2 regions of the Alsobacter sp. P4_H11 genome follow, and region 2 is predicted to be linked to the other one. Evidence: predicted binding sites of a transcription regulator. Region 2 holds the regulator's gene; the other holds the start of a gene.
What was found. Region 2 encodes LexA, which represses DNA repair genes until DNA is damaged. Its sites were predicted from a motif close to TGTTCNNNNTGTGTTCNG; they were not measured.

Region 1 (15,109 bases), on a different contig from region 2:
GCCGCCCAGCAGCGTCGAGGCGCCCGGGAGCGCTCCGAACACCAGAAAGCCGAACGCGCTGGCCCACAGGAGCTGCACATAGGTGAAGGGCGCGAGCAGCGACGCGCCGGCGCGGCGATAGCCCAGAACCAGCAGCCAATGGCCAACCGTCGAGCCGACGCCCATCAGAAGCGCGTAGCCGATCTCGGCCCCGGTGGGCGTGACCCAGGCGAAAGGAAGCGCCATCGAGAGGGTGACCAGGCCGACAATGCCGGACCACGCCAGCGTGGCCTCGGGCCGCTCGTCGCTCATCAGGCGCGTGAGGATGGCCGTGAAGGCCCAGATCGCCGCGGACGCCGCCGGCAGCAGCGCCGCGAGCTGGAACGAGGCGCCGCCCGGCTGGACGACGATGATCACGCCTGTCAGGCCGACCGCCGCCGCGATCCAGCGGCGCATGCCGACCTTTTCGCCCAGGAGCGGGATGGAGAGCGCGGTAATGAAGATGGGCGAGACGAAGTTGATGGCGGTCGCTTCCGCGACCGGCATATGGGCGAGCGCCACCATGAAGACCAGCGACGAGATCACCATGCCGAGCCCGCGCAGGATGTGGAACTGCATGCGGGTGGTGGCGAGCCGCTTGGCGCCGCCCATCCAGAACACGGCCGGGAGCACGAGCGCGCAGAGCACGACGTAGCGCATCCACGCGATCTCGACCGCCGGGATCGTGGCCGTCAGCATCTTGGCGGCGATGTCGCCCGCCGAGAAGAACACCGTGGAGCCGACGATATACGCGATGCCGAGCGCGACGTTGTCGCCGGAGGCGGCCGGGGCGCGCGCGGGCGCGGCCGGAAAGGCGGCGACGCCCAGGCTGCGGGGGTCGACGGCGTCGGAGACGATGGGCGGGGGGCTCACGGCGGGCTCGCGGGTTTGGGTCGGTCGCTTGTTCTTGCGCTCCGCGGACCGGGATCAGAAGCGCGATCTCGGAAGCATACCCATGCAATGTTGCAGGACCGTTTCCAGCATCCCGCCAAGTTGTGGACGCAAAGCCCCGTTTTCGCTGTTTACGGCCGCAATGCCGACGCAGGTCTTTCGTGAAGGTTAAAGAACAGCCGAGGCGGATGCGGCCTTCAGGCCAAAAGCATCGGCCAAAAGCTGGAACGAACGCTTGCGCGCCGCAGGATCGTGGATCGCCGAAGTCAGCATCACCTCGTCGGCCTGCACGCTCGTGGCGAGATCCATGAGGCGGTCCCGCAGAGCGTCCGGCGTTCCGACGAACAGGCGCGAGCGGTTGCGGCGAATAAAGGCGAGGTCCTGAGCGTCGTAGGTTTCGGCGGCCGCCTCCTCGGGGCTTGGAAGCGGGCCGTAATGGCCGCGCGCCCGGCGCAGCGCGCTGAGATCCGCGCCCGACGCCAGGCGCTGGGCCTCGGCGTCCGTCTCGGCGCAGATGGCGGCGGTCGCCAGGATGGCGTGCGGCCTGGCGAGCGCGCCCGGCTCGAAGCGCGCCCGATAGGTCAGGAGCGCATCGGCGGCGTCATGGCTGGCGAAATGATGCGCAAACGCGAAGCCGACGCCAAGCTGGGCGGCCAGCTTGCCGCCAAAATCGCTGGATCCCAGCATCAGGATGGGAGGCAGCGGCACGTCGGACGGCATTACGGTGATGCGGCTGAACGGATGATTGGCCGGAAAACCCGCTCCCCCGAAGGCGATCAGTTCTTCGAGCCGCTGGGGAAAGTCGTCGGCCTGCACGTCGCCCTGCAGGCGCCGAAGCGCGTAGGAGGCGACCGGGTCGGTGCCGGGGGCGCGGCCGATGCCGAGGTCGATCCGCCCGGGAAACAGGGCCTCCAGCATCTTGAAGCGCTCGGCCACCATCAGGGGCGCGTGGTTGGGCAGCATCACGCCGCCCGAGCCGATGCGGATCCGCTCGGTCACGGCCCCGATCTGGCCGATCATGATCTCGGGCGCCGGGCTGGCGACCGAAGGAAGGTTGTGATGCTCCGCCACCCAGAACCGCGTGAAACCGGCCTGGTCGGCCATGCGGGCGAGGTCGATGGTGTTGCGCAGCGCCTGCCCGCAGGACGCGCCGGACGTCACGAACGAAAGATCGAGGATCGACAAGGGCAGCATGGGGCGCTCCGGCGCGGTGGTCTCCCCAATGTGTGCCGTCCGGGCGCAGCCGCAACCCCGCGTCGCGCAGGGCAGCGCGGCGTCCGGGGACCGGCGCAAGCAAAAGCCCCGGGGGTGAACCCGGGGCTTCGTTGATCCGAAGACAGACGCTGGAGCGTCAGGCGGCCTTCTGGTTCACCTGCTGCTCGGCGAGCTTGCTCAACAGCTCGTCGGTCTTCTTTTCTTCCTGCAGCGTCTGGTCGAGCAGCTTCACGGCGTCCTTCATGCCGAGCTGGCCGGCCCAGGTCTTCAGGGTGCCGTAGCGCGAGATCTCGTAATGCTCGACCGCCTGGGCGGCGGCGAGCAGCCCGGCGTCCAGCGCCTCGGACTCCTTGAACTCCTCGATCACTTCCTGGCTCTCCTCGACGATGCCGATGATCGCCTGGCAGGTCTTGCCGCGCGCGGGCTTGCCGAGTTGTTCGAAGATCTGCTCGAGGCGCTCGACCTGGCCTTCCGTCTCGTCGCGGTGACGCTCGAAAGCCTGCTTCAATTCGGGAGTCTTTGCGGCCTTCATCATCTTGGGCAGATTCCGGAGAATCTGCTTCTCTGCGTAATAAATGTCCTTGAGCGTCTCCAGAAAAAGATCATTCAAGGTTTTTTGCTTTGCGGTCGTGGCCATTCGGTCCTCCAAATTATGAATTCACTGCGCCCTCAACCCGGCGTCGTGGGTTCGGTTCCAAGCCTTGCGGCTCTGTCCGGATCAGGCGTGTGGGCCTGTCGCGCCCCAGTTCTGGGAGCCTTGTTCGGCCTCGCCGAGCTGCCGGAGCAAGGCGTGCCAACCCGGCGGCAGCGGCTCGAGCAAGGTTCTGCCAAGTTCTCCCTTCAGTCCCCGTGCGACCCGCTCCAAGGCGGAGTCGCGGCGATCAGGGACGACATGCTGAAGACCGGGGCGAGAAACGCCGGTCCATTCGTCCTCTGCTTCATCAACCATCCTGAATGCTCCTCGCTTGCAGTCTCAATTCGCGAGGTCGCACAACGTTCTTGTGGATTGTGCGAAATACAGGGTTTTACTGGAAATACTTCGAGGAGGGTTGCTGGCGCGCCCGGTTGACGTGCACTTGCGTGAGCCGCACTGTCGAATGCCAGAAGGCGATCTCCATGCACAGAATGCGCATGCGGCCATCCATTGCTTGTTCGCGAGGTTTCGCGATGCTCGCCACGCTGCTTTGCGGCGGTACGGCGTCCGAGGCCCAGGTCGCGGCTTGCCGGCTGGGAACCGCTGTGGCGGTCGCCGACCTGAAGATCAATCATGACGGAGATCTGGCGTCGCCCGATGGGCGGACCTGGATCGCTGCGGGCGCGGCCTCGGCGGCGGGCGGCGACGCCGACGTGGAGCGGCGACGGATGGACGCGGTGCGGCGCTTCATCGAGACCGGGCCCTTCGTGATCCATCCGGTGGCCGGTCGGCCCGACCGCTGGGGCCGGCTTTCCGGGGTGATCGCAAAAGTGGAACAGGGCGACGACCTCGCGCTGGCGCTGGTGCGCGAGGGGCTCGCCTCCGCCAATCCGGCCGAGTTGCCGGCGCGTTGCGGGGCTGCGCTCGCCAACGCGGAGGCGCAGGCAAGGCGCGGCGCAAGGGGCGCCTGGGCGCAGGCCCAAGCCCGCTTTGACGCCGGCGACCCGGCCGCCATCCTCCAGCAGGTCGGACGCTTCGCGGTGGTGGAAGGGCGAGTGGTGAGCACCAGCGAGCGCAAAACCCGCGCCTACCTCAATTTCGGCGAGAACTGGAGCGAGGACTTCACCGTCACGATTTCGAAACGCTCCTTGAACAGGATTGAAGCATCGGGCATGAGGTGGTCATCTCTGAAAGGGCTTCGCGTGCGGGTGCGTGGGGTCGTGGCCGAAAGCGGCGGTCCCGTCATCGAGATCAACGCTCCTGAGGACATCGAGCGAATCGAATGAGGCTCATGTCGGCCGGCGAGAGAACGGGGGCTCAGCTCCGGAAATGCGGATTCGGCGTCGACGGCGTCGTGGTTGCGGCTGATCGCGGGTGTGTCGAGATTGCCAGTCTGTAGGGGCGGACACGCCCATCCGAGCATGAACCTGACAGGCGTCGCTGTTCGCGCCCGCGTTCGCGTGGTCCCCTTCGCCGCCGTGCTGGCGCTTGCGCTGGGGCTGGCGGGCTGTGCGTCAGACCGGATCGGGTTCGGGGCCGGCACCGCGCCCAGCCTCCCCGCATCCGCGCCGCGGGTCACCGGCGTGGAGCCGGTCGGAAATCGCGAGCACAAGCGGCTGGTGGCCAATTTCGGCGGCGAATATCGCGCACCGGTGGCCGAGCGCCTGCTCAACGACGTGATGAAGCGCGTCGCGGCCGCGACCGATCGGCCGGATCAGCAATACCAGGTCACCATCCTGAACTCCCCGGTCGTGAACGCCTTCGCGCTGCCGAGCGGCAACCTTTACGTGACGCGCGGCCTGCTGGCTTTGGCGAACGACACGTCCGAGGTCGCGGCCGTGATGGCGCACGAAGTCGCGCATGTAACGCTGAGCCATGCCATGCAGCGGGCCGAGTTGGAGCGCCGGTCGGAGATCGTCAGCCGGGTTGTTTCGGAGGTCCTGAACGACCGTGACGCCCAGCAGGTCGTGCAGGCGCGCGGCAAGCTCACGCTCGCGAGCTTCTCGCGGTCGCAGGAACTCGAGGCGGACCAGATCGGCGTCAGGACGATCGCCAAGGCGGGGTTCGATCCGTTCGGGGCGGCGCGCTTCCTCGCTTCGCTGGGACGCCAATCCGCCATGCGGGCCACCATGCTGGGCGAAAAGGGTTCGCAGGGGCCGAACTTCCTGTCCACGCATCCGTCCACGCCGGAGCGCGTCTCGCAGGCCCTGACGGCCGCCCGTCAGATCCGTGCGCCCGGGATCGGTGAAACGGATCGCGAGCGCTACCTGCAGGCGATCTCCGGCATGACGTTCGGCGACGACCCGTCCGAGGGCGTGGTGCGGGGCAACCGGTTCATGCATCCGCAACTCGGCTTCGCGTTCACCGCGCCGGCGAGCTTCGTCTTGGAGAACTCCGCGTCGGCGGTGCTGGGGCTCGCGCCAGGCGGCGCGCAGGCGCTGCGCTTCGACAGCGTCAAGATGCCGGACGGCGTCGCGTTGCCGGCCTACATCGTGTCGGGCTGGATCGAGGGCGTCGAGGTCGGGCCGGTCGAGACTCTCACGGTGAACGGACTGCCGGCCGTCACCACGGTGGCAAAGGGCGAGGAGTGGACCTTCCGGCTCGCGGCCGTGCAGGCCGGGCAGGCGACCTACCGGTTCATTCTGGCGGCCAAGAACTACACGCCCGAGACCGACAGGTCCTTCCGGCAGGCGATCGAAAGCCTGCATTTGATGAGCCCCGAGGAGGCGTCCGGCGTGAAGCCTCTCAAGGTCGGGCTTGTCACCGCCCAGGCCGGCGACACGGTGGAGACGCTCGCGACCCGGATGGCGACAGACCGGCCGGTGGAGCGCTTCCAACTGCTGAACGGCATCGAGCGCAACGGCCCGGTTCGCCCCGGCACAGTCTACAAGATCATCGTCGAGTAGGGTTACGTCGCGCGCCGTTCAGATCAGGACCGCGCTCGGTTCCGGGTGGCTTTCCAGCAGGGCGCGGCGGAGCTTCTCCAGCGCGCGGCTTTCGATCTGGCGGACACGCTCCTTGGAGATGCCGAGCCGATCGCCCAGCGACTCCAGCGTGGCGGTCTGCTCCGAGAGGCGACGCTCCCGCAGGATGTTGAGCTCGCGCTCTGACAACACCGTGAGGGCGGACCGCAGCCACTTTACGCGGCGCTCGGAGTCGATCGCCTCGCCGACGGCCTCATCCGGCAAGGGTGCGTTGTCGACCAGGAAGTCGACGCGCTCGGCCGCGCCGGAATCGTTGTCGGTCAGCGGCGCATTGAGCGACATGTCGGAACCAGACAGCCGCGCTTCCATCAGCGCGACGTCGTTGCGCGACACGCCGACCGCGGTCGCGATCTCCTGGTGGACGTCGATCGTGCTGTCGCCGGCTGCGGACTGGGACAGTCGGGCGCGAATGCGCCGGAGATTGAAGAACAGGGCCTTCTGGGCCGAGCTGGTGCCGCCACGGACGATGGACCAGTTGCGCAGGATGTAGTCCTGGATCGAAGCCCTGATCCACCACGTCGCGTAAGTGGAGAAGCGAACCTCACGCTCGGGCTCGAAACGGGCGCCGGCCTCCAACAGGCCGACATGGCCTTCCTGGATCAGGTCGGCCATCGGCAGGCCGTAGTGGCGGAAGCGGGCCGCAATCGCGATCACCAGCCGCATATGCGCCGAGGCGAGTTTGTGAAGCGCCACCTGGTCCTTGCAATCCTTCCAACGCACCGCAAGGCCATGTTCCTCTTCTCGCGAGAGGAACGGGGCGTCCATGGCCGCCTTCACGAAGGTGCGTCGCACACCCGAGATCTCACCCATGCCGGCCTCCGTATCGGATCCTGATTGTCTCTACGCGTTCGTGATCGGTCCGGATCACCGGCGGCCCGCCCGAGGGCCGTTCCGGCCTTGTGATCCCCCACGATCGCCGCCACCCTGAAGCGGCAGGGGGCTGTACGGTTCAACGCCAAAAGGGAGCATCGCCGCATGGCGCTCGATCGACGCATCATCGAACTCTACGACGAGTACACCCACAAGCCCCTGGCCCGCAGAACGTTCCTCGAACGCCTGTCGGCCCTGGCGGGCTCGTCGGCGGCGGCGAGCGCCGCCCTCGTCGCGTTGGAGCCGAACTACGCCCATGCGGCTCTGGTTCCCGAGACGGATCCGCGCATCGTCGCCGAGCGGGTGCGAACCAACGTCGCGGGGGTGGATATCGCCGGCTACCTGGCCCGCCCGAAGGACGACGCCAGGCGCCCGGCCGTGATCGTGCTGCATGAGAACCGGGGCCTCAATGCTCATATCGAGGACGTTGCGCGTCGCCTCGCTGCCGCGGGGTTCCTGACCCTTGCGGGCGACTTTCTGCTGCCGCTCGGGGGCACGCCGCCGGACGCCGACGCAGCGCGCGACCTGTTCGCGAAACTCACGGGCGAGAGCGTCGTGAGCCAGGCCGGCGCAATGATGACGTTTCTCAAGGACCATCCGAATGGCGGCGGAAAGGTCGGGGCGGTCGGCTTCTGCTGGGGCGGCGGCATGGTCAACATCCTGGCGACGCGCGAGCCGCGCCTCGGCGCCGGGGTCGCGTTCTATGGCGTCGCGCCGCCGAGCGAAGCCGTGGCGCGCATCAAGGCGCCGATGATGCTGCATTATGCGGGACTGGATACCCGTGTGAACGCCGGCATCCCGGGCTATGACGCCGCCCTGAAGGAGGCGGGCGTCCAACACACGATCTTCATCTACAAGGACGTCAACCACGCCTTCCACAATGACACGAGCGCCGAGCGCTACAACCAGGAAGCCGCCACGCTGGCCTTTGACCGGACGGTGGCGTTCTTCAAGGAAAAGCTCGCCTCTTGACCTGCGCCCGTGGCGGCGCGGCGCAGTCTTCCGAACGAAAGAGCCCGGCGCGAAGCCGGGCTCTTTGAATTCTCGGAGAAGGAGCCGATCAGGCGGCTTCTTCCTGGTCGTCCTCGGCCTCGTTCGCGGCCTCCGGCTCGACTTCGGCGTCCGCATCCGCGTCGGCGGTCTTGAGGCGCTTCGGCGACTTGGCCAACTGCGACTCGATCAGCTTCAGGGCCTCGGTCTCGTGCAGCCGGTTCACGGCCGCGACTTCGCGGGCCATCCGGTCGAGGGCGGCCTCGTAGAGCTGGCGCTCGGAATAGGACTGCTCAGGCTGGGCGTCAGAACGATGGAGGTCGCGCACCACTTCGGCGATCGCGATCAGGTCGCCCGAGTTGATCTTCGCCTCGTACTCCTGCGCGCGGCGGGACCACATGGTGCGCTTGATGCGGGCGCGGCCCGTGATGGTCTCAAGCGCCTTGGTGACCAGCGTGTTCTCGGCCAGCTTGCGCATGCCCACCGAGGTGGCCTTGGCGGTCGGCACCCGCAGGGTCATCTTGTCCTTCTCGAAGGAGATGACGAACAGCTCCAGCTTGAAGCCGGCGACTTCCTGCTCCTCGATCGCCATGATCTGGCCGACGCCGTGCGCCGGATAGACGACGAATTCACCCGTCTTGTAACCTTGGCGATTGGCGCTCTTCTTAGCGGTCGTCATATTCAGGACATCTCCCTGAGGCCGGGCCCAGTGGGCCAAGCCGCCACGTGCGAAGGCCGGCCGAAGCCGACGAATAACCCCGCGGCGCGAATTGGATATTCACGCCGTCTCATGATTCAGCCGAAAAAATCGAAAACGCTTGCCAGTCCCGCTCAGCCACTAGCGGGGCATTTCACTCAAAGATTGGGTCAGAGTAAGGGGCGAGCGCGCCAGATGTGATCGACTAAACACACCCTATCACAAATGGGTGTGTGAATCAAAGGTTTCGAGCCGCTGTCGCTCTGTTGCGGCAGCGACTCTCCCTTGCGGCGGGGCGACCCCTCGGCGGAATCAGTCGCCCTGGCCGGGGTTCGGCGAGAAATATTTGTCGAGCTTGCCGGGTTCACCGTCATGCTCCTTTGCGTCGCCAGGCGCGTCGCGCTTCACCGTGATGTTGGGCCAGCCCTTGGCGTATTCGGCGTTCAGCTTCAGCCAGGGCTCGAGGCCGGACTCGGTGTCGGGCTTGATCGCCTCGGCGGGACATTCCGGCTCGCAGACGCCGCAGTCGATGCACTCGTCGGGGTGGATGACGAGCATGTTCTCGCCCTCGTAGAAGCAGTCCACCGGACACACTTCCACGCAGTCCATGTACTTGCACTTGATGCAGTTTTCGACGACGACATACGTCATTGCGAACTCCCGGGCCGGCAGCGCCGGCGCAAGGACGAGGCGCGATCTGCGATCCGCGCGCCCACGTCCTTTCGAATATCCGCCGCCCTTCACGATCGCGAAGAGGCGTCGGGTTGGTCCCTCACGGTCGGATGCCTAGCCGAGACGCAAAGCGCTGGCAATACGCACGCCGTCGCGCCTCAGCCGCTCACGTCCTCATAGAGGGTCTGCGCGTCCGGAAAGGAGCCGCGTCGTTCGGCCACGCCGGTGACGCGGACAACCCTCACGGCGTGCGGCAGGGCCAGCGTCAGGACGTCGCCGACCGCTAGCCCGCGCGCCGGGTTGGTGACGCGCGCGCCGTTCACGCGGACGCGGCCATTCTCGATCAGCTCCGACGAGACCGTGCGGGTCTTGGCGAAGCGCGCATAGACCAGCCACTTGTCGAGGCGCTGGCGATCGGCTGCGCCGCCTTCCGGCTCACGGTCCTGCGAGGACCCGGACCCGTGGCGGCGCGCCATGCGGTCGTCAGCCCTTTTGCTTGGACTCGAGCTCGGCCTTCAGGGCGAGCAGCTTGGCGAAGGGCGAGTTGGGATCGGGCGCCTTCTCGCGCGGCGGACGATCGGTCCAACCGCCGGCGGGCTTTCCACCGCCGCCCGGCTTGCCGCCGAACTTGCCTGGGCCGCCGCGGTTGGGGCCGCCCTTGCCGAAGCGGTCGTCACGCCGCGGGCCGCGATGATCGGGACGATCGCCCTGCGGACGGTTGTCGCCGCGGTGATCCGGCCGGCTGGCCGGCCGAGCGTCCTGTCGGTTCTCGCCGCCGCCCTCGGGGCGCGGGGGGCGTGGTCCGCGCTCGGGCCGGGGACCACGATCGGGGCGGGGGCCGCGCTCGCCCTGCGGGGCTTCGCCCGGAGCTGCGCCGTTGCGGGCATGACCGTTGCGCGCTTGGCCGTTGCGCTCCTGGCCATTGCGCTCCTGGCCACGCGCGTTGCGATCGCGGGCGGGGCGCTGCCCACCCTGGTGGCGATGCTGGCGCCAGACCTCGATCAGGATCGGCTCGGCGGGAGCTGCCGGCTCGGCGGTTTCGGCCGGAGCGTCGACCGGGGCGTCGGAGCCGGCCGCATCGACCATCGGCTGGGCCGTGAGGGCTGTCTCGGAGTCGTCGGCCGAAGCCGGCTGGGCGACCGCCTCCGCGGTGGCGGGCTGAGCCGCATCCCCAGCGTCGAGAGCAGCGGCCGTGTCTGCGGCCTCGGGGGCGACCCCGCCGGCGGCGAAGTCTGCCGCGATGGCGTCGAGCGGCGTGGGCTCGGAGGCTTCGGAGCCGACATCGGCCGTCGCGGCCTCCGCCGGCGCAGCCGTTTCGCCCTCGGGGGCGTCCGTAACCGTTTCGGTCGAGGCTGCTTCCGCGACGCTCGCGTCCGCGACGCCCGCGTCCGTGGCGGCTGCCTCGGTGGCGGAGGCTTCCGCAGGCGCATCGGCCGCCGGAGCAACGGCCTGCACGGCCGGCGTGGTCGGCGCCATCGGGGCGAGCGCGACCGTGATGGCCGGGCCCGGGCGACGGTCGACGAGGTAGCCGAGCGACCGCAGGATCGAGGCGAAATCCTCGCCCGCGCAGCCGCAGAGCGACGTCATCGCGGTGGTGACCACGAAGCCTTCGCCATCGGCGGCTCCGGCCGGCGGCTCGCCGGGCGTCACGCCGGGGCGATAGTGGATCGCCGGGCGGATCAGGTCCGCCAGGCGCTCCAGAATGTCGACGCGCACGGCGCGCTCGCCGCAAACGCGGAAGCCGGCGGCGCGGTAAAGGCCGCGCGCCACTTCCTTGTCGACCGGGATGGAGGTGCGGCCCGAAGCCGCCAGATGCAGGATGTCGTCGAGCCCCTTGGGCTCGGGACCGCCATGCTTCAGCGCCCAGAGCTGGGCCGCCAGCCCGCGCGGGGCGGGCTTCAGCAGGGCCGGGACGGTGAGATGGTAGGCGCCGAAGCGCACGCCGAAATTGCGCAGCGCGCCGCGGCCTTCCTGGTCGAGATGCTTCATCTCGTCCGCGACCTTGGAGCGCTCCAGCACGCCCAGCGCCTCGGCGATCTGGAACGCGAGGCCGCGCGCGATGCCGGTCAGCGTCTCGGCGTTCTCGAGCTTCAGCAGCGGTCCGAGCAGCTTTTCGACATGCGCCTTGATCCAGAGATCGAGGCGGGCCTGGACCTGCTCGCGCGATCCGCCGGTGAGCTGCTCGTCCGCCAGAAGGCGCAGGCGCGGCTCAAGCAGCTTTTCGCCGGCCGTCAGCTTGGCGACCACCTCGCCCTGCCAGCGCACAGCGCCGTCATTGGCGAGCACGAAGGCGTCGTCGCCCGCGCCCGACAGCCGCGCAGCGCGCGTGTCGATCTCGTTGGCAAGCGCCTTCAGGGCCGCATTGCGCAACGCCTTGGCCTCAGGGCCGCCGGCCTGCGGATCCGGCGCAAACTGGAATCCGTGCAGCCGGCCGACCGCGTGGCCTTCGACGAGCACGTCGCCCGCCGCCGTGATTTCCGCCTCGAGCATCGCATTCTCTCTCAGGCGCCGCATGAGCACGCTCGTGCGGCGGTCCACAAATCGTTGCGCCAAACGCTCGTGCAATGCGTCGGACAGCCTGTCCTCTACCTGACGGGTGACGCGCTGCCAATGCTCAGGATCGCGAAGCCAGTCCGGCCGGTTGGCCACGAAGGTCCAGGTGCGACCTTGGGCGATGCGGTTCGACAGGGTGTCGAGGTCGCCATCCGTCCTGTCCACTTCGGCCACCCGGGCCGCGAACCAGTCTTCCGAAAGGCGGCCGTCGCGCATGAGCTGGCGGTAGATCGTGCCCACCAGGTCGGCATGGGCGGCCGGCGCCACGCGGCGATAGTCCGGCACCTGGCAGACGTCCCACAGCCGCGACACCGCGGCAGGGCTCGACGCGAAGGCCTTGAGTTCGGGATCGTGCGCGACCGTCTCGAGCGCGATCACGTCATCGGCCGGGATCGCCCGGGTGAGGCCCTGTTCGGCGGGATTGCGGTCCAGCGAAGCGACGAGCCGCGCGACCGTGCCGAAATCGAGCTCGGGATTGCGCCATTGCAGCACCTTCACGGCGTCGAAGACGTGGTCCTCCAACGAACGCGCGAGCTCCGTGTCGAAGGGCTCGCACCGGCCCGTGGTGCCGAAGGTGCCGTCGCGCAGGTGCCGGCCGGCGCGGCCCGCGATCTGGCCGAACTCGGCCGGATTGAGCCGCCGGTGCATGGCGCCGTCGAACTTGCGGTCGGCCGCGAAGGCGACGTGATCGACATCGAGGTTCAGTCCCATCCCGATCGCGTCAGTGGCGATCAGGTAGTCGACATCGCCCGACTGGTACATCTCGACCTGGGCGTTGCGGGTGCGGGGCGACAAGGCGCCCATCACGACCGCGGCTCCCCCGCGCTGGCGGCGGATCAGCTCCGCGATCGCGTAGACCTCCTCGGCCGAGAAGGCCACGATGGCGCTGCGCCGCGGGAGGCGGGTGAGCTTCTTCTCGCCCGCGAAGGTGAGCTGCGACAGGCGGGGTCGCGACACGATGTTGGCGCCGGGCAGCAGCCGTTCGATCAGCGGCTTCATGGTGGCGGCGCCGATCAGCAGGGTCTCGGACCGGCCGCGCATGTTCAGCAGGCGATCGGTGAAGACGTGGCCGCGGTCGCGGTCGGCCGCGAGCTGGATCTCGTCGATGGCCACGAACGGCACCTCGAGATCGCGCGGCATCGCCTCCACGGTGGCGACCCAGAACCGGGCCCCCGGCGGCTTGATCTTCTCCTCGCCGGTGACGAGCGCGACCGCGTCCACCGAGGTTCGCTCGACGAGGCGCTGGTAGACCTCGCGGGCGAGCAGGCGCAGCGGCAGGCCAATGAGCCCGCCGCCGTGCGCCACCATGCGCTCGATCGCCAGATGCGTCTTGCCGGTGTTGGTCGGCCCGAGCACGGCCGTGACGCCGCGCGCGCGAATGGAAGGCGGAAGGGAGCGTGGCAGCATCGGACCTGGATATGGGGAGAGGCCGGTGCGCCGGCGAGCATGGGCGCGGCCATTGGCCAAGGTCGGGAGTTGTTTCGTGCAGTCGTTTAGCACGGAGCCGGGCGACGCTGGCACAAAATAAAGCGAACGGGCCCCGAACGAATCGGGGTCGAATCGGCGTTTCGGCGCGAGTCTTCCGCGACTCGCAGAAAGTTGTGCGAACCGGGCGGCCGGGTCTGGCCGAGGTGAATTGCGTTGTTCGCCCCCGGCAACCGCGAACAGGCAAACAGGCTGGATTCGCGCCGGAGTCGAGCGGTCCTGGCAAGACTCTCCGTTTGTGAACGGATTCTTTCAGTTGCGGCCAGGATCTTTCCTGTGGGCGTTAGCAATTGGGCCAGGGCGCGAACAGAGGGGGCCCGAATCACTGCGAACCCAAGCACAGCCTCAATCGTGCGGCGCGCTGGATTTGGACGTCGGGATCACTCGACCGGATTGGCGTTAGGGCTTCGTCCCGAAGTGAGAACCCGAGGCGCGCGAAGGCTCGCCGCATTTACGAAAGGCCGGAAGCCAGAACGGAGCGGGCACGAATCGCTGGTGCGTGAGGCGGTGCATGGGCCTTGCGGGCCACTCCCGATGGCTCGCGGCGCCATCAGGCGTTAATCCGCGATCCCGCCGCGGGACGCTGCTTCAGCCCGGTGGCGCCTGCGGGTTTTTGGCCGCCAGTTAACAAAGCGGAACAGGCCCGAACAGAGCGGGCACGAATCACTGCGCGCTGTTCTGCGGCCTCAAGCGGCGCGCTTTCGGATGGAGCGCCAGCGGGGTCCGGAGGAGGGCGGTCGTTAACATTTGTCCCGACGCGGGATCAGCGACAACGAGCCCCGGTTGACTCCAAGAGTTAATGATCAGCTTCAATCCGCCGCGACCGTGGCTCGTTCCTTGTTCATGAAGCGGAACAGCGCCGAACGGAGCGGGCACGAATCGCTGCGACGCCAGCGCCCGCCTCGGGCCGCGAACGCCGGCCCGCGCCGAGGCGCGACCTGTTCGACGCCATGGCGTTAACCTGACGTCCCGGTACGGGACTCGATGCTTGTCCGTCGTGAAACGCCCGGCAGGGGCCGGCGAAATCCGAAAGATGGACAGAGTGTGAAGCACTCCGGGAGCCACGCGGGGCGCCCGCCTTTACGATTGGCCGTAACCGGGAACGGGACGGGCACGAATCACCGGCAACCCTATCCGGACAGGCGCTTGCGCGTTCTCTGACCGTCCAAATGCACATCAAAAAAGCGCCCCGGCGTTAACCGGAGCGCTTCGTTTTGGCGCGTCGCGAGGTGGGCGAAGGGCCGTCAGTTGCGCTGCTGTTCGGCCGACGCGGCCCGGGCCGCCGTGGTGGTCGGCGCGCCGCCGGCGTCGGCCGTGCGGGTGATGCTGAACTTGGTCGCCTCGATCACGGTGGAGCCCACCATGGTGCGCACCGCGATCCGGACCGGCACCAGCGCGTGCGCGGATTCCACCGGCGCGAGCCAGGCCTCCATGTCGCGGTTGTCGGCCATGAACTGCGTCGCCTTGCGGCCGGTGCGATGGCCCGAGATCGGCGTGTAGCGCGCCGAGCAGACGACCACCGGCCCCTTGTAGCCGGGGACGTCCACGTCCTTCTTGCCCGTATAGCTGAGCGTGACGTCGAAGCGGCCTGCGCCGTCGAAGACCGGGATGGTGCGATCGCAGGAAGCCGGCTCGAGCAGCGGCCCTCGGCCCGCCACCGGGAACAGGAGCGCGCTGACGGGATCCACCACGCCGCGCTTGTGGCTGTCCAGCACCGGCACACGGTCGACCTTGACGTCCAGGGGCGGGTTGATCTCCACGGCCGCGACGTCGCCGGCCTTGAGCGCCATCTGGACGGTATAGACCTGGCTGCCGCCGCCGGAGGAGAGCGCGTAGGTGGCGGGGAGGAGCTTGCCGCCCGCATTGACGCCCGTCGCCACGCCGGCGCCGCGCCCGCTGGTCAGCATGCCGGCGAGCCCGGTCATCTTGGCCTGGACGTCGAGCTTGTAGCTCTCGCGCGTCACCGACCCGGTCATGGAAGCGGTGCCGATCGGAAGGCCGGCCAGCGTGAGGCCGTACTGGATGGCGACGTTGTCGGCGCGAGCCGGGATGGCGGCCACCAGGACGGTCGCCGCGATCGAGGCCGCAGCGGCGAGGCGA
Region 2 (15,109 bases):
GAGCGGCGAGGCCGGCGCGCGGGCGGGCTCGGATCGCGAAGCGGGTGTCTGGAACGGTGTGACCCGGGACGCCATTGGCGTTGTCCTCCGGTAATCGCTGCGAGAGCGGGGACGCTATCTTGGAAACGTTCTGAACATCGGAGTAACACCAACCGTGCCCGGCCGAAAGCGGCCAAGGGCCGCGCCAGCATTTCTACGCATGGGTGCGTTGACGCCCATGCCCCCGCAAGCTTCACTCCGCCGCCTTCGCCCAACCGTGAGCCCCGCATGTCCGAATCGCCGACCGCACCCGCCGAGACCCACGCCGAGCCGGAGGCGATCTGCGAGATCCGCGGCGCCGCGGGCGTGATCACGCTGAACCGGCCCAAGGCGTTGAACGCCGTGACGCTCGGCATGGTGCGCGCCATCCGGACGGCGCTGGACGCCTGGTCGGAGGATCCCGCCGTTACCCGGGTGGTGATCCGCGGCGCGGGCGAGAAGGCGTTCTCGGCCGGCGGCGACATCCGCCAGCTCTACGATCTCGGCAGGGCAGGGCGGCAGGACGAGGCGCTGGTGTTCTGGCGCGAGGAATACGTGCTGAACGGGCTCATTCATGCCTATCCCAAGCCCTATGTGGCGCTGATCGACGGCATCGTGATGGGCGGCGGCGTTGGCGTGTCGCTGCATGGCAGCCACCGCGTGGCCGGCGATCGCTACCTGTTCGCCATGCCGGAGGTCGGCATCGGCTTCTTCCCGGACGTGGGCGCGACCTTCGCGCTGCCGCGCCTGCCCGGCGAGGCCGGGACCTGGCTGGCGCTGACGGGCGCCCGCGTACGCACCGCCGACGCGGTGGCGCTCGGCCTCGCCACCCACGCGGCGCCCTCGGCCGCCTTCCCGGCCATCCTGGACGATCTCGCGGCGGGCAAGCCCGTCGACGATGTGCTGGCCGCCCATGCGCATGCGCCCGGCGACGCGCCCGTCTCGGCCAACCGGGGCGACATCGACCGCTGCTTCGTGGGCGCCAGCGTGGGCGAGATCCTGGACCGGCTCGACGGCGCGGCCGCGGCCGGCTCGGCCTTCGCGGCCGACGCGGCGGCCGTGATCCGCTCCAAGTCGCCGACCAGCCTGGCTGTCGCGCTGGAGCAGATGCGGCGCGGCCGCGGCCTGAACTTCGCCGAGGCGATGCGAACCGAGTACCGCATCGTGTCGCGCATGGTGGACACGCCCGATTTCTACGAAGGCGTGCGCGCTGCCGTGATCGACAAGGACCAGTCCCCGAACTGGTCGCCCGCCGCCCTCGCGCAGGTGGATGAGGCGCGCGTGGCCGCCTATTTCGCCCCGCTGGAGCATGAGCTCGACATGCAGGGCGCCGCCTCGTGAACGTCGAACAGCATCGCAGCCAGGCGCTCCCCGAGACCGCGGCGCGCAGAACCATCGCGTGGGACTGGGTGCTGGTGATCTTCATGCGCCTGATGGCGGCGCTCTGGCTCGCCAAGGGGCTGTCCTACTGGGTGACGCTGCTCGGGATCGCTATCCCGGGCGTCGCGACCTTCGAGTCGCTGCCGCCGCCGGCCCGCGCCGTCGTGGTGGTGTTCGCGGTGCTCGACCTCGTGGCGGCGGTCGGCCTCTGGCTGACCAGCACGTGGGGCGGCGTGATGTGGCTGCTGGCCGTGATGAGCCATCTGCTGATCGGCAGCGTCGCGCCGCTGGGCTCGCATCTGCTCGGCGTCGGCGGCGTCGTCGCCGAAGCTTCGGCCGTGGTGGCCTATATCGTGTTCTCATGGTTGGCCGCGCGCGAGGCTTGAATTTGGCTCGGTAAACAAAGGATCAAGCAACGTATTGCATCGCATTTAAGTTCGATTCACCTGAAAAAAGTGAACATTCGATTCATCTCGTTGTTTAAACTGGCTTTTAGAAGCAGGGGCTAAGTTTGCTATCAACGCAGCCGGGAAAACTCGGCGTACAGGGATAGCAGCGAGGCAAAGCAATGCAGTCGGCAGTGAAAACCATCGAGGTCCAGGACCGGGCGTCCTCTTCGACCGAAGTGAAGCCCCTCTACATCGAAGCGCTCACCTTGGTGGAGCGGCTGCATCGCCGCCTGCTCGACGTGATCAAGGACGAGTTCGACCGCCGCGGCCGCTCGGACGTCAACAGCGTCCAGGCGCTGCTGCTCTACAATATCGGCGACAAGGAGCTGACCGCCGGCGAGCTGCGCACCCGCGGCTACTATCTCGGCTCCAACGTGTCCTACAACGTCAAGAAGCTGGTCGAGATGGGCTATCTCCACCATGCCCGCTCGCGGGTTGACCGCCGCTCGGTGCGCATCAGCCTGACCGAGCAGGGCCGCGAGATCCACGACATCGTCAAGGGCCTCTACGACAAGCACGTTCGCACGGTGGAGCAGATCGGCGGCATCTCGTCCGACGAATTCAAGCTGGTGAACACGGCCCTGACCCGCCTCGAGCGGTTCTGGACGGACCACATCCGCTACCGCCTCTGAGGCGGCGCGCTGCACCCTCCAATACGCAAAAGGCCGGGGAAACCCGGCCTTTTTCTGTTTGTACCAAAGCTTCTGGGTCCTGAGACTCAGGCCTGCTCGGCGCGGCTGAGCTCCGAGATGCCCTTGCGCAGGGCGCTGGCGGCGGCCTGCAGGCGCTCGATCGCGTCCACGGCCTCCGACGAGAGCGCCGGGGCGGGAGCGCCGAGCATCCGCACGGGCGCATCCTGCTGGGCCCGCATGTGCGGCGAAAGCCGCTCGATCAGCTGCTCCACCTGGAACAGGCGCAGCCGCAACTCGGTCACGATCACGTCTTCTTGAGAAGCGAAAGAGTTGGCGAGATTGGCCTGGTTGAGTGCGAGCATGATGTCCTCCGCGTGCGCCGTTTTCTGAGGCTCACTATGGCGCAGCCCAGGCTTTCCCTCGATCCGGTCCGACTACGCAGAAGCGCTGCGTAGCTCCGCAGCGCTCACGCTGCCTTCCTATGCGGCCGCCGAAACGTGGCGCCCCCGCCACAGTGCCTCGCCAGCCTGCGAAAGCATGGCCGCGCCGCCTTAAATTCGCCGGACTGGAACTTGCATTTCCGATCCCATAAGCCCGGGGCAATCCAAGTGAGAACGGTTCGTTTACGCTGATCCCTCAAGGATCATGTTCGACGTCCCCCTCACGCAACTGCAGTTGAAAACGCATCATGAGCGCATTCAAATCGATCTCTCGCCGCGACTTCGCCCTGACGGGACTGGCGACCCTGATGGCCGCCTCGTCCGGCGCGTTCTCGAGCGCCTTCGCGCAGAGCGCATTCGGCCAGGCCGAGTGGAAGCAAAACTATGACGCCGCGACCTCCCAGAAGGTGGCGCGCTCCACGACCCCGGTGCTCTCGCCGCTGACGCTCCAGGCCACCGAGCAGACCATCGAGGTCTATCGCCAGCTCGTCGCCCAGGGCGGCTTCCCGTCCATGCCGTCGGCCAACCTCAAGCTCGGCTCCAAGGGCGCGACCGTGGTGGCCCTGCGCCGCCGCCTCATTGCATCCGGCGACCTCGACCAGAACGCCGGCGGCTCGCAGGTGTTCGACAGCTTCGTCGAGGCCGGCGTGAAGCGCTTCCAGGAGCGCCACGGCCTGATGCCGACCGGCATCGTCAACCAGAACACCGTGACGGCCATGAACGTGCCGGCCGCCGTGCGTCTGCGCCAGCTCGAGACCAACATTGTCCGGCTGCGCTCCTATGCGGGCAACCTGGGTGACCGCTTCGTGGTGGCCAACATCCCGGCCGCCCTGGTCGAGACCGTCGAGAACGGCCAGGTCATGACCCGCCACGCCGCAGGCGTCGGCAAGATCGACCGCCAGTCGCCGGTGATGACCACCCGGGCGACCGACATCAACTTCAACCCCTTCTGGACGGTGCCCGCCTCGATCATCAAGAAGGATCTGATCCCGAAGATGCAGGCGGACGCCAACTACCTGACCGAGAACAAGATCCGGATCTACAACAAGGCCGGGCAGGAGATCGCCCCGACCGCCATCAACTGGCGCTCGGACGAGGCGACCCACTACATGTTCCGACAGGATCCGGGCGGCGACTTCAACTCGCTCGGCGTGGTGCGCATCAACATCGCCAACCCGTATGGCGTCTACATGCACGACACGCCCGCCAAGGGCATCTTCGGCGACGACTTCCGCTTCGTGTCGTCGGGCTGCATGCGCGTGCAGAACGTGCGCGACTACATCACCTGGCTGCTCAAGGACACGCCCGGCTGGACCCGCGAGCAGATCGACGCCGCGATTGAATCCGGCCAGCGCGTCGACGCGCGCCTGGCCTCGCCGGTCGCCGTCTACTGGGTCTACATCACCGCCTGGGCGACGCCCGAGGGCGTCGTGCAGTTCCGCGACGACATCTACAACAAGGATGGCCTTGGCGCGACGCCGGTCGCCTCCGTGGCGTCCAGCAACTTCGACGACGAGACGCAGTAACAAGCGCCACGTCATCTCCGCCTGCAAGAAACCCCGCCGCGAACCGGCGGGGTTTTCATTTGAGGGGTTGGCGCAGGCGCCAGAAGAATGGACGGCGTGGACCACGCCCCGTCAGGCAACGACCCGAAGCCGGCCCGCGTTCACCTCGATCTCAGGATCAGGAACGCTTGCATGTCGGACCCCCGCACCCCCATCCCCTTCCAGCCCTCCCTCGAGCAGGTCGACGCCGAAAAGGAAGCGCGCGTCGCGGCCGAAATCGCCGAGACCATGGTGGGCATCAGCCGCAAGACCTTCGCGGATGGCGGCCACGGGCTGCGTAGCGTCCACGCCAAGAGCCACGCGCTGGTGCGCGGGCGCATCGAGATCCTCGGCGGACTGCCGGCGGCCTACGCGCAGGGGCTGTTCAGCAAGCCGGGGAGCTACCCGGTGGTGATGCGGTTCTCGTCAGTTCCAGGCGACATCCTGCCCGACAGCATCTCGACGCCGCGGGGCCTGTCCTTGAAGATCCTCGGCGCGCCGGGGCCGCGCCTGCCGGGCGCAACCGGCGACGACCAGGACTTCGTGCTCGTGAACGGCCCTGCTTTCAGCGCCCCGACGCCGGAGGCCTTTCTGTCCACTCTCAAGCTCCTTGCCGCCACCACGGACAGGGTCGAGCCGCTGAAGCGAGCCGTCGCCACTGTGGCCGGCGGCGCCGAGCGCGTGCTCGAGGCATTCGGCGGGCAGAGTGCGCTGCTCAAGACCATGGGAGGCGAGCCGCAAACCAACCCGGCCGGCGAGACCTACCACAGCCAGACGCCGCTGCTCTGGGGCGACTACATCGCCAAGGTGTCGGCCGCGCCGGCCTCGCCGAACCTGCAGGCCCTCACCGGTGCGCCTATAGACATCGGCGACGACCACGACGGCGTGCGCAGCGCCATGCTGGCGCTGTTCGCCCGCGAGGGCGGAACCTGGGAGCTGCGCGCGCAGCTCTGCATGGACATCGAGACCATGCCGATCGAGGACGCCTCGGTGGTCTGGCCCGAAGCGGAGAGCCCGCACGTGGCGGTCGCCCGCATCACCGTGGAGCCGCAGGAGAGCTGGAGCCCGGCGCTGGCCCGCGAGATCGACGACGGCATGGCCTTCAGTCCCTGGCACGGCCTGGCGGCGCATCGGCCGCTCGGGGCGGTGAACCGGGCCCGCCGTGTCGCCTATCCGCGCTCGGCCGCCTTCCGCTTCGAGAAGAACAGCGTCGACCCGAAGATGACGGGGGACGCGCCAAGCTGAGGGCCTGGACTAGGTTGAGCTCAAGGCCCCTCCTCCTGAGCGGGTTGGCCCAAGAGTCTTTCAAACACCCTCGATACCCTCATCCTGAGGAGCAGGCTCGCTTGGGCCTGCGTCTCGAAGGACGAGGGATTCAGCCTGCACGACGATTGCAGCCTTCTGGACCCCTCGTCCTTCGAGACGCCATGCTCTGCATGGCTCCTCAGGACGAGGGGCGTTGAGCGTTAAGCGAAGGATTACCGAGAGACTGGGGAGCTTCCGACCTGCGGGTGGTCGCCTCAGGAGAGGATAAAAAGCCATCTGAGGAGATTGAGCCAAGCGCTACGCGAGCGCCCGGCGCATGAAAAACGCGCCGACCACCGGGTTGTCGTAGTAGGGCGCGATCTCGTTGAAGCCGAGCTTGCGATAGAGGCTCTGCGCCGCCGTCATGCTCGGCAGCGTGTCGAGCAGGATCGCGTCGTAGCCGCGACTCTGTGCGGCCGTCATGGTTTCACGGACGAGCGCTTCGCCCAGCCTCATGCCGCGCCCTTCCGGGGCGACGTAGAGGCGCTTCATCTCGCAGGCGCCGGGCTCGTCGAGCGGCCGGAGCGCGACCGCGCCGACCGGGGTCCCGTCCGCGAGGCGCGCCAGCAGCAGCTCGCCGCGCGGCGGCGCATATTTGCCCGGCATGGCCGCCATCTCGCCCTCGAAATCCTGGAAGCAGAGATCGACATCCAGCGACCGCGCATAGGCGCGAAACAGCGCGATCGTCGCCGCGAGATCGTCTGCGGTGCGCACGGGCGCGATTCGGAAAGGGGAGGGCTCAGGCATAGGAGGCGACGTCCGCACGGGAGGGTGAAAGAGCTTCCCGCCTCGCCATGCGGTCTGCAACGAAAAATCCCCGCCGAAGCGGGGATTTCCAAGTCTTGCCAGGAGGCCTTGCGGCTCAGCGCTGGTTGATCGACACGTATTCGCGCAGCGGAGCGCCGGTGTAGAGCTGGCGCGGACGGCCGATGCGCTGCGACGGGTCCTCGATCATCTCCTTCCACTGGGCGATCCAGCCGACCGTGCGGGCGACCGCGAACAGCACCGTGAACATGGAGGTGGGGAAGCCCATCGCCTTCAGGGTGATGCCCGAATAGAAGTCGATGTTCGGATAGAGCTTCTTCTCGATGAAATATTCGTCGTGCAGCGCGATGCGCTCGAGCTCGATCGCGACGTCCAGCAGCGGATCGTCCTTGATGCCGAGCTCGTTCAGCACCTCATGCGTGGTCTTCTGCATGATCTTGGCGCGCGGATCGTAGTTCTTGTAGACGCGATGACCGAAGCCCATCAGGCGGAACGGGTCGTTCTTGTCCTTGGCGCGGGCGATGAAGTGCGGGATCTTGTCGACCGTGCCGATCTCCTGCAGCATCTTCAGCGCCGCCTCGTTGGCGCCGCCATGCGCCGGGCCCCACAGGCAGGCCACGCCGGCCGCGATGCACGCGAACGGGTTGGCGCCCGACGAACCGGCGAGCCGCACCGTGGACGTGGAGGCGTTCTGCTCGTGGTCGGCGTGCAGCGTGAAGATGCGGTCCAGCGCCCGCGACAGCACGGGGTTGACCTTGTACTCCTCGCACGGCACCGCAAAGCACATCTTCAGGAAGTTCGACGTGTAGTCGAGGTCGTTCTGCGGGTACACGAACGGCTGGCCGATCGAATACTTGTACGCCATGGCGGCGAGCGTCGGCATCTTGGCGATCATCCGCATGCTGGCGATCATGCGCTGCGTCGGATCGGAGATGTCGGTGGAGTCGTGGTAGAAGGCCGACAGCGCGCCGACGCTGGCCACCATCACGGCCATCGGGTGCGCATCGCGGCGGAAGCCCTGGAAGAACCGCATCATCTGCTCGTGCACCATCGTGTGGCGCGTGACGCGGTAGTCGAAATCGGCCTTCTGGGCGGCGGTGGGCAGCTCGCCGTAAAGCAGCAGGTGGCAGGTCTCGAGGAAGTCGCCGTGCTCGGCCAGCTGGTCGATCGGGTAGCCGCGATACAGCAGCACGCCCTCGTCGCCGTCGATATAGGTGATCTTGGACTCGCAGCTCGCCGTGGAGGTGAAGCCCGGATCATACGTGAACATGCCCGTCTGGGCGTAGAGCTTGGCGATATCCAGCACGTCCGGACCGATCGAGCCGGATTTGACAGGAAATTCGACGGTCTTTCCGGAAATCGAAAGGTTAGCGGGCGCGCTCATAGGCGGTCATCCTTCGGCCAAGACGTCACGGCGTGGCAGCAGCCGCCAAACGAGGCGCATGGCGGCGGCGGCGAGATCAGGCGGCTGTCGACGGTCCGGAAATGCCCCGAAAGGGAGACAAAACCCGGTCCCAAGATCGCAAGTTCGCCTGAAGCCTAATGGTTGCTATCGCAATTGCGAAGGCCGTTCAACCACACCGAAAGTCGGGCGGCTGCGCGTCGGGCGCGGGCCTGCGGACGCTCAGGCCCTGGCGGCCTGGCCTTCCAGCCGCGCCAGGCTCTCGTCGCGGCCCAGCACCGCGAACACGTCGAACAAACCCGGGGAAGTTGAGCGGCCCGTAAGGGCTGCCCGCAGGGGTTGCGCGACTTGCCCGAGCTTGGCCCCGGTCTGCTCCGCGAAGGCGCGCACGGCGGCTTCCGTGGAGGCGGCCGTCCACTCGCCAAGCGCCCGCAATTGCGGCAGCAGCGCCGCGATGCGCTCGCGACCGCCATCGGCCAGCAGCTGCTCGGCCTTCGGCTCGAGGTTCAACGGCCGGCTCGCATAGAGGTAGTAGGCGCTGTCGATCAGCTCGATCAGGGTCTTCGCCCGCTCCTTGAGGCCCGGCATCGCGGCCACGAACTTGGCGCGCAAGGCGGGATCGAGCTTCGTCGGCGCGCCGCGCGCGGGGCCGACCTCCGGCAGGATGACCTCGATGGCGGCGACCAGCTCCTCGTCCGAGCTCGCCCGCATGTAGTGGCCGTTAAGGTGCTCCAGCTTGGCGAAATCGAAGCGCGCCGGGGACCGGCCGACGCCCGACAGGTCGAACGCCGCGATCATCTCCTCGGTGGAGAAGAATTCCTGGTCGCCATGGCTCCAGCCGAGGCGCACGAGATAGTTGCGCAGGGCGGCCGGCAGGTAGCCGAGCGCCCGGTAGGCGTCGACGCCGAGCGCGCCGTGCCGCTTGGAGAGCTTGGCGCCGTCCGCGCCGTGGATCAGCGGGATATGCGCCATCACGGGCACGTCCCAGCCGCAGGCCTGGTAGATCTGCGTCTGCCGCGCCGCGTTGGTGAGATGATCGTCGCCGCGGATCACGTGCGTGACCGCCATGTCGTGGTCGTCCACCACCACGGCGAGCATGTAGGTGGGGTTGCCGTCCGAGCGCAGCAGCACGAGGTCGTCGAGATCCTTGTTCTGCCAGGTGACGCGGCCCTGGACCTGGTCCTCCACCACGGTCTCGCCCTCGGTAGGCGCCTTCAGGCGGATCACCGGCTTCACGCCGGCCGGGGCCTCGCTGGGGTCGCGGTCGCGCCAGCGGCCGTCATAGCGCATGGGCCGGCCCTCGGCGCGCGCGGCCTCGCGCATCTGCTCGAGCTCCTGCTGGCTGGCGTAGCAGTGGTAGGCCTTGCCCTCGGCCAGCAGCTTCTCGGCCACCTCGCGATGGCGCGCCGCGCGGGCGAACTGGTGCACGACGTCGCCGTCCCACGTGATGCCGAGCCATTGCAGCCCGTCGATGATCGCCGCGATGGCGGGCTCGGTGGAGCGCTCCCGGTCGGTGTCCTCGATGCGCAGCAGCATCTTGCCGCCCAGGCGCTTGGCGTAGAGCCAGTTGAAAAGGGCGGTGCGGCCGCCGCCGATATGCAGGAAGCCGGTCGGCGAGGGGGCGAAGCGGGTCACGACGGGTGCGGACATCGGGCGGAGCGTCTCTAAAAAAAGAGGATGGCGGACGATGCAACTGCCCGTCGCTGGTCCGCAAGAGGCGGTGCTGTAGCATCAATGTCCGGCGAGGTTAAGGGCGCCGCGCGCGGGGCTTGCGGGCATGGGGGAGGGCGGCTGGCCATCGGGCCGGGGCAGGGCTGCCGCGCAGGCGCTGCGCGGCGGGCGGCTGTCCGGCGTCGGCGGCGGCTGGGCCGCCTGGGGCGAGGCCGTCGCGGGCGGCCTCGCGCATATCCGCGGGTTGTTCGAGCAGGAGATCGAGGAGCGGCGGCTCTTCCTGTGGCTGCCCGTCGCGGTCGGCCTCGGCGTGCTGCTGTACTTCTCGGCCGACCAGGAGCCGTCGCTCTGGGCGCCGGGAGTCACGGCAGCGATCGCGGCCGGCGCCGCGATGGCGCTGCGGCTTCGCTCGCGCGCCGGTTCCGGCGTCGCGATCGCGCTGCTGGCCGTGGCGGCGGGCTTTTTCGCCGCGACGCTGCGCACGCGCCTGATGGCCGCGCCCGTGCTCGACCGGGTCCGCGTCGGAAAGCTCACGGGCGTCGTCGAGGGCATGGACACCCGCATCGCCGGCGGCAGGCTGATGATCCGCGTCATCGCCATGGAAGGCGTGGAGCCCGCCGCGCTGCCCTACCGCGTGCGGGTGACGACCCCGAACCACCCGACCGTGAAGCCCGGCGAAACGATCCGCGCCACCGCCCGGCTCCTGCCGCCGCCCGAGCCGTCGCGCCCTGGCGGCTACAATTTCGCCCGCGACGCTTTTTTCGGCGCGATCGGGGCGGTGGGTTCGCTGGCCGGCAAGATCGAGCTCGACCCGGCGCCGGCGGCCCTTCCGCTTGACCTGCGTGTCTTCGCGGCCATCGACCGCGCCCGCAACGACATGACCGAGCGCATCGCCCGCAGCATCGGCGGGGCGGCGGGCGGCGTCGCGGCCGCACTGGTGACGGGCAAGCGCGGGCTCATCCCGGAGGCCGTCAACGACGATCTGCGCGCCGCCGGCATCTACCACGTGGTGTCAATCTCGGGGCTTCATCTGGTGCTGGCCGCCGGCATGGTGTTCTGGCTGGTGCGCGCCGCCCTGGCGCTCTCGCCGGGGCTGGCCTTGCGCCGCCCGATCAAGAAATGGGCCGCGCTCTGCGCCATGCTGGCCGGCGCCGGCTACACGGTGTTCGCGGGCGGCGACGTCGCCACCGTGCGCTCGCTCGTGATGACGCTGGTGCTGCTGGGCGCCATCCTGGTGGACCGGCCGGCGCTCTCCATGCGCAATCTTGCCCTTGCGGCGCTGCTGCTCCTGCTGATCGAGCCCGAGAGCGCGCTGGCGCCCGGCTTCCAGATGTCATTCGCGGCCGTGGCGGCGCTGATCGCCGTTTTCGAGCGGCCGGGCGGGGCCGGCTCGGATCCCGAGGCCGGGACCTTTGTCGGGCTGGGTCTCGCCCCACCGCCCGCCAAGGCGCCCGCGAAGGGCTGGCCGGCGAGAATCCTGGACGGCTTGCGCCACCATGCGGTCGGCACCGTGCTGTCCACCCTCGTCGCTGAGGCCGCCACGGGCGCCTATGGGCTCTACCATTTCCAGCGCTACACGCCCTTCGGGCTGGTCGGCAACGCCCTGACGCTGCCGCTGGTGTCGCTGGTGGTGATGCCGGCCGCGCTGCTGGGCGCGATCGCCTACCCGTTCGGGCTCGATGGGCCGATCTGGCAGATCATGGGCCTCGGCGTGGAGGGCATGCTGCGCATTTCCGCGAGGGTGCGCGCCTGGCCGGGCTCCACCCAGGCCATCCCCGCCTTCGGCATGGCGGCGGTGCTCTGCCTGACGATGGCGCTGCTGTGGCTGACGCTATGGCGCACCGCCCTGCGCTGGGCCAGCGTTCCGCTGGCGCTGCTCGGGGCCGGGCTGGCCGCCTCCGCGCAGGCGCCCGACATCGTGATGGCGCGCGATGGCCGCGCCCTGGCGGTGCGCGGCCCGGACGGGCGCCTCGTGCTGGTCGGCCGGCAGGCCGGCGCCTTCGTGACCGAGCAGTGGCTGCGCGCCGACGGAGACGTGCGAAACGCCGGCGACGCCACGCTGGGCGCGGGCGCGCGTTGCGACCCGCTCGGCTGCGTAGTGCGCCTGCCGGACGGGCGCGCGGTGTCGCAAGTGCTGGTCGCCGGGGCTTTCGAGGAGGACTGCCGCCGCGCGGCCGTGATCGTGACGCCGCTGCAGGCGCCGCCCTGGTGCGACAAGCCGCTCGTGATGGACCGCACCCGCCTCTCGGTCGCCGGCGCCACGGCGCTCACCGCAACGGCGGACGGCTTCATGGCGGCGAGCGAACGCACGGCGTTGCGGGACCGGCCGTGGCTGCCGCACCCTCCGGTCAGGAAGCCGGCTGAACCCACGGCAGCGGCGGCGAAAGCTGCACGCTCAGCGCCCGCGACGCCCGGCGGCGGAGCCGCTCCAGCCGTCGACGATCCTGACGATCCCGGCCCGCCGGCGGAGCCGTGAGCCAGACCGCGCTTGACCGGCGCTCACCGTGTAAGGCTCCCGCCAGTCGGCCTGGCGCGCTGCCGAGGCCGGGCGTCGCGCCTCAGTATTTCCGGACGAGGCTCACAAGCTTGCCCTGGATCTGCACCCGGTCGGGGCCGAGCACCCGCGTCTCGTAGGCCGGGTTGGCGGCCTCCAGCGCAATGGACGATCCCTTGCGCCGAAGCCGCTTCAAGGTGGCTTCCTCGTCGTCGATCAGCGCCACGATGATGTCGCCGCTGTTGGCGTTGTCCTGCTTGCGGATCACCACGGTGTCGCCGTCCAGGATGCCGGCGTCCACCATCGAGTCGCCGCGCACCTCGAGGGCGTAGTGCTCGCCCGTGGACAGGAGGTCCGGCGGGAGGCTGATCGTGTGGCTGCGCGACTGGATGGCCGAGATCGGCGTGCCGGCCGCGATGCGTCCCATCACAGGCACCGCCACGTTCTGGTTCGCCTCTTCGCCCAGCGGCGACTTCGGGCGCACCTTGCCGAGATTGCCCTCGATCACGCTCGGGCTGAACCGTCCGCGCGGCGCTGCGCCGGGCAGGGACTGCTCGGGCATGCGCAGCACCTCGAGGGCGCGCGCCCGGTTGGGCAGGCGGCGAATGAAGCCACGCTCCTCCAGCGCCATGATGAGCCGGTGGATGCCAGACTTGGAGCGCAGCTCCAGCGCTTCCTTCATCTCGTCGAAGGAGGGCGGCACCCCGTCCTCCCGCAGGCGGTCATGAATGAAGCGCAGAAGTTCATGCTGCTTTCGCGTCAACATCGCCCGATCCCGCCCTGATGGACCATCGGGCGCCTGCGCCCGACTCAGTCAAAACAAATCACGAACAAACCATACATGTTCATTCTGTGTTCCGCAATCGTGCTGGTTCAAAAGTTGCAATTTCGCCAACCCGAGTCGATCAGAAGCGGATCACGCGGCAAGGCTCGCCGGCCTTTGCGGCGGGGGCGTGCGGCGCGCGCAGCACCAGCCCGTCAGCCTGCGCGAGGATGCGCAGCATGGACGAGTCCTGGACGGCGGCCGGATAGGCCACCGGGCGTCCATCGGGGCCGGGCTCGAACCTGGCGCGCAGGTAGTCCTGGCGACCGTCATTGGCCGGCACGTCGACGCCCAGCAGCCCGGGCTCGGTCGGGTCATCGCCCGCTTGCGGGTCGCCCTGCAGGGCGCGCAACAGCGGAACCAGGAACAGGCGCCCGCACAGGATGGAGGCGACGGGGTTTCCCGGCAGGCCGAGAATGCGCATCGCGCCCATCTGGCCGAAGATCAGCGGCTTGCCCGGCCGCATCGCGATGCGCCAGAAACCAAGCTGCATGCCGCGCTGGGTGAGGGCGGACTGGACGAGATCGTGGTCGCCGACCGATGCGCCGCCCAGCGTGACGAGCACGTCCGCGCCTTGCGCGAGCGCGGTCTCGATCGCGCCTTCCAGCGCCGCGAAGCTGTCGCCCGCGATGCCGAGATCGATGGGCTCGCCGCCGGCCCGGCGGGCGATCGCCGCGAGCGCGTAGGAGTTGGACGTCACGATCTGGTCCGGGCGCGCGGCTGCGCCGGGGCGCACGAGTTCGTCGCCCGTGGCCAGGATGGCGACGCGTGGTTTTCGGCGAACGGAGAGGCGCGGCAGGCCCATGGCGGCCGCCAGCGCCACGGTGCGCGGGTTCAGCCTGTGCCCGGCGGCGAGAAGCTCTTCGCCGGCGCTGAAATCGAGCCCGGCCGGCCGCACGAAGGCGCCCGCCTGCACGGCCTCGCGCACCGTCACGGCGTCGCGGTCGGCCGTCGCGTTCTCCTGGATCAGGATCGCGTCCGCGCCCTCCGGCACCGGCGCGCCCGTGAAGATGCGGACGGCTTCGCCGGGCCCCACCGCGCCCGGGAAGGCCCGGCCGGCCGGCGCCTTGCCGATCACCCGCAGGGTCGCGCCCACGAAGGCGTCGGCGGCGCGGACCGCGTAGCCGTCCATCGCGGAGGCCGGGAAGGGCGGCTGGGTGCGGGTGGCGGCGAGCGGCGCCGCCAGAGTGCGGTCGAGCGCTTCCGCGATCGCGACCTCTTCGGCCGGCAAAGGCTCGGCGGCCGCGGCCAGCACCCGCCGCAGCGCCTCGTCGACGGCCAGGAGGGGTTCGGCCGCCACGCTCAGCGAGGCCCGGCGGTGGGAGCGTCGGCGCGCCAGGTCCCGGATTTGCCGCCGTCCTTTTCGAGGAGGCGCACGCCCTCGATGCGCATGCCGCGGTCGGCGGCCTTCACCATGTCATAGATGGTGAGGCAGGCGACCGACACGGCCGTGAGCGCCTCCATCTCGACGCCGGTCTGCCCGGACACCTTCACGGTGGCCGAAACGCGGACGCCGGGCAGCGTATCGTCGAGAACGAGCTCCACCGCAACCTTGGAGACCATCAGCGGGTGGCAGAGCGGAATGAGCTCGTGGGTTTTCTTGGCCGCCATGATGCCGGCCACGCGCGCGACGCCGAGCACGTCGCCCTTCTTGGCGTCGCCGGCGCGGATCAGCGCCACGGTTTCGGCCAGCATCACGACACGACCTTCCGCCACCGCGACGCGCGACGTCACGGCCTTCTCGGAGACGTCCACCATGCTGGCCGCGCCGCTGGCGTCGATGTGGGTGAGCTCGCTCATGCGGCGCCGGCCTGCGTGGCGGCCCCGGCTTTTCCGCCCGCGACTTGGTCACCGAACAGCAGCGCGCGCGTGGCCGCGGCCACGTCGGGCTGCCGCATCAGGCTCTCGCCCACCAGATACGTGTCGATGCGCGAGGCCGAGAGCCGCCGCGTGTCCGCATGCGTGAAGATGCCGCTCTCGCCCACAATGATGCGGTCCGCCGGAATATGCGTTGCGAGCTCCTCGCACACCGAAAGGCTCACCTCGAAGGTGCGCAGGTTGCGGTTGTTAACGCCGACCATCCTCGTGCCGAGCGGCAGGGCGCGGTCGAGCTCGGCGCGGTCGTGCACTTCCACCAGCACGTCCATGCCGAGCGCATGCGCGGTGTCGGTCAGGAGGCGCGCATC

Region 1: AC1DSZ_RS21335 (helicase-related protein) is a predicted target of LexA. The motif match lies at 13,043-13,060, and genes of this name have one in related genera.

The regions. Positions count from the first base shown of each region.
Region 1 covers NZ_JBFUKI010000014.1:23,065-38,173, forward strand. Annotated here, with positions in the region: gene AC1DSZ_RS21285 (DMT family transporter) at 1-891, opposite strand, end outside; gene AC1DSZ_RS21290 (LLM class flavin-dependent oxidoreductase) at 1,078-2,103, opposite strand; gene AC1DSZ_RS21295 (YciE/YciF ferroxidase family protein) at 2,261-2,761, opposite strand; gene AC1DSZ_RS21300 (hypothetical protein) at 3,364-4,044, shown strand; gene AC1DSZ_RS21305 (M48 family metalloprotease) at 4,180-5,664, shown strand; gene AC1DSZ_RS21310 (RNA polymerase factor sigma-32) at 5,683-6,552, opposite strand; gene AC1DSZ_RS21315 (dienelactone hydrolase family protein) at 6,718-7,584, shown strand; gene AC1DSZ_RS21320 (CarD family transcriptional regulator) at 7,673-8,281, opposite strand; gene fdxA (ferredoxin FdxA) at 8,612-8,950, opposite strand; gene AC1DSZ_RS21330 (RNA-binding S4 domain-containing protein) at 9,130-9,447, opposite strand; gene AC1DSZ_RS21335 (helicase-related protein) at 9,455-12,931, opposite strand; gene AC1DSZ_RS21340 (DUF3108 domain-containing protein) at 14,254-15,109, opposite strand, start outside.
Region 2 covers NZ_JBFUKI010000005.1:358,536-373,644, reverse strand. Annotated here, with positions in the region: gene hemB (porphobilinogen synthase) at 1-75, opposite strand, end outside; gene AC1DSZ_RS11345 (enoyl-CoA hydratase/isomerase family protein) at 268-1,359, shown strand; gene AC1DSZ_RS11340 (DUF6163 family protein) at 1,356-1,784, shown strand; gene ldtR (transcriptional regulator LdtR) at 1,967-2,479, shown strand; gene AC1DSZ_RS11330 (hypothetical protein) at 2,566-2,841, opposite strand; gene AC1DSZ_RS11325 (L,D-transpeptidase family protein) at 3,168-4,445, shown strand; gene AC1DSZ_RS11320 (catalase family protein) at 4,617-5,708, shown strand; gene AC1DSZ_RS11315 (GNAT family N-acetyltransferase) at 6,027-6,482, opposite strand; gene gltA (citrate synthase) at 6,631-7,917, opposite strand; gene gltX (glutamate--tRNA ligase) at 8,158-9,585, opposite strand; gene AC1DSZ_RS11300 (ComEC/Rec2 family competence protein) at 9,713-12,082, shown strand; gene lexA (transcriptional repressor LexA) at 12,165-12,866, opposite strand; gene AC1DSZ_RS11290 (molybdopterin molybdotransferase MoeA) at 13,006-14,223, opposite strand; gene moaC (cyclic pyranopterin monophosphate synthase MoaC) at 14,226-14,723, opposite strand; gene trpC (indole-3-glycerol phosphate synthase TrpC) at 14,720-15,109, opposite strand, start outside.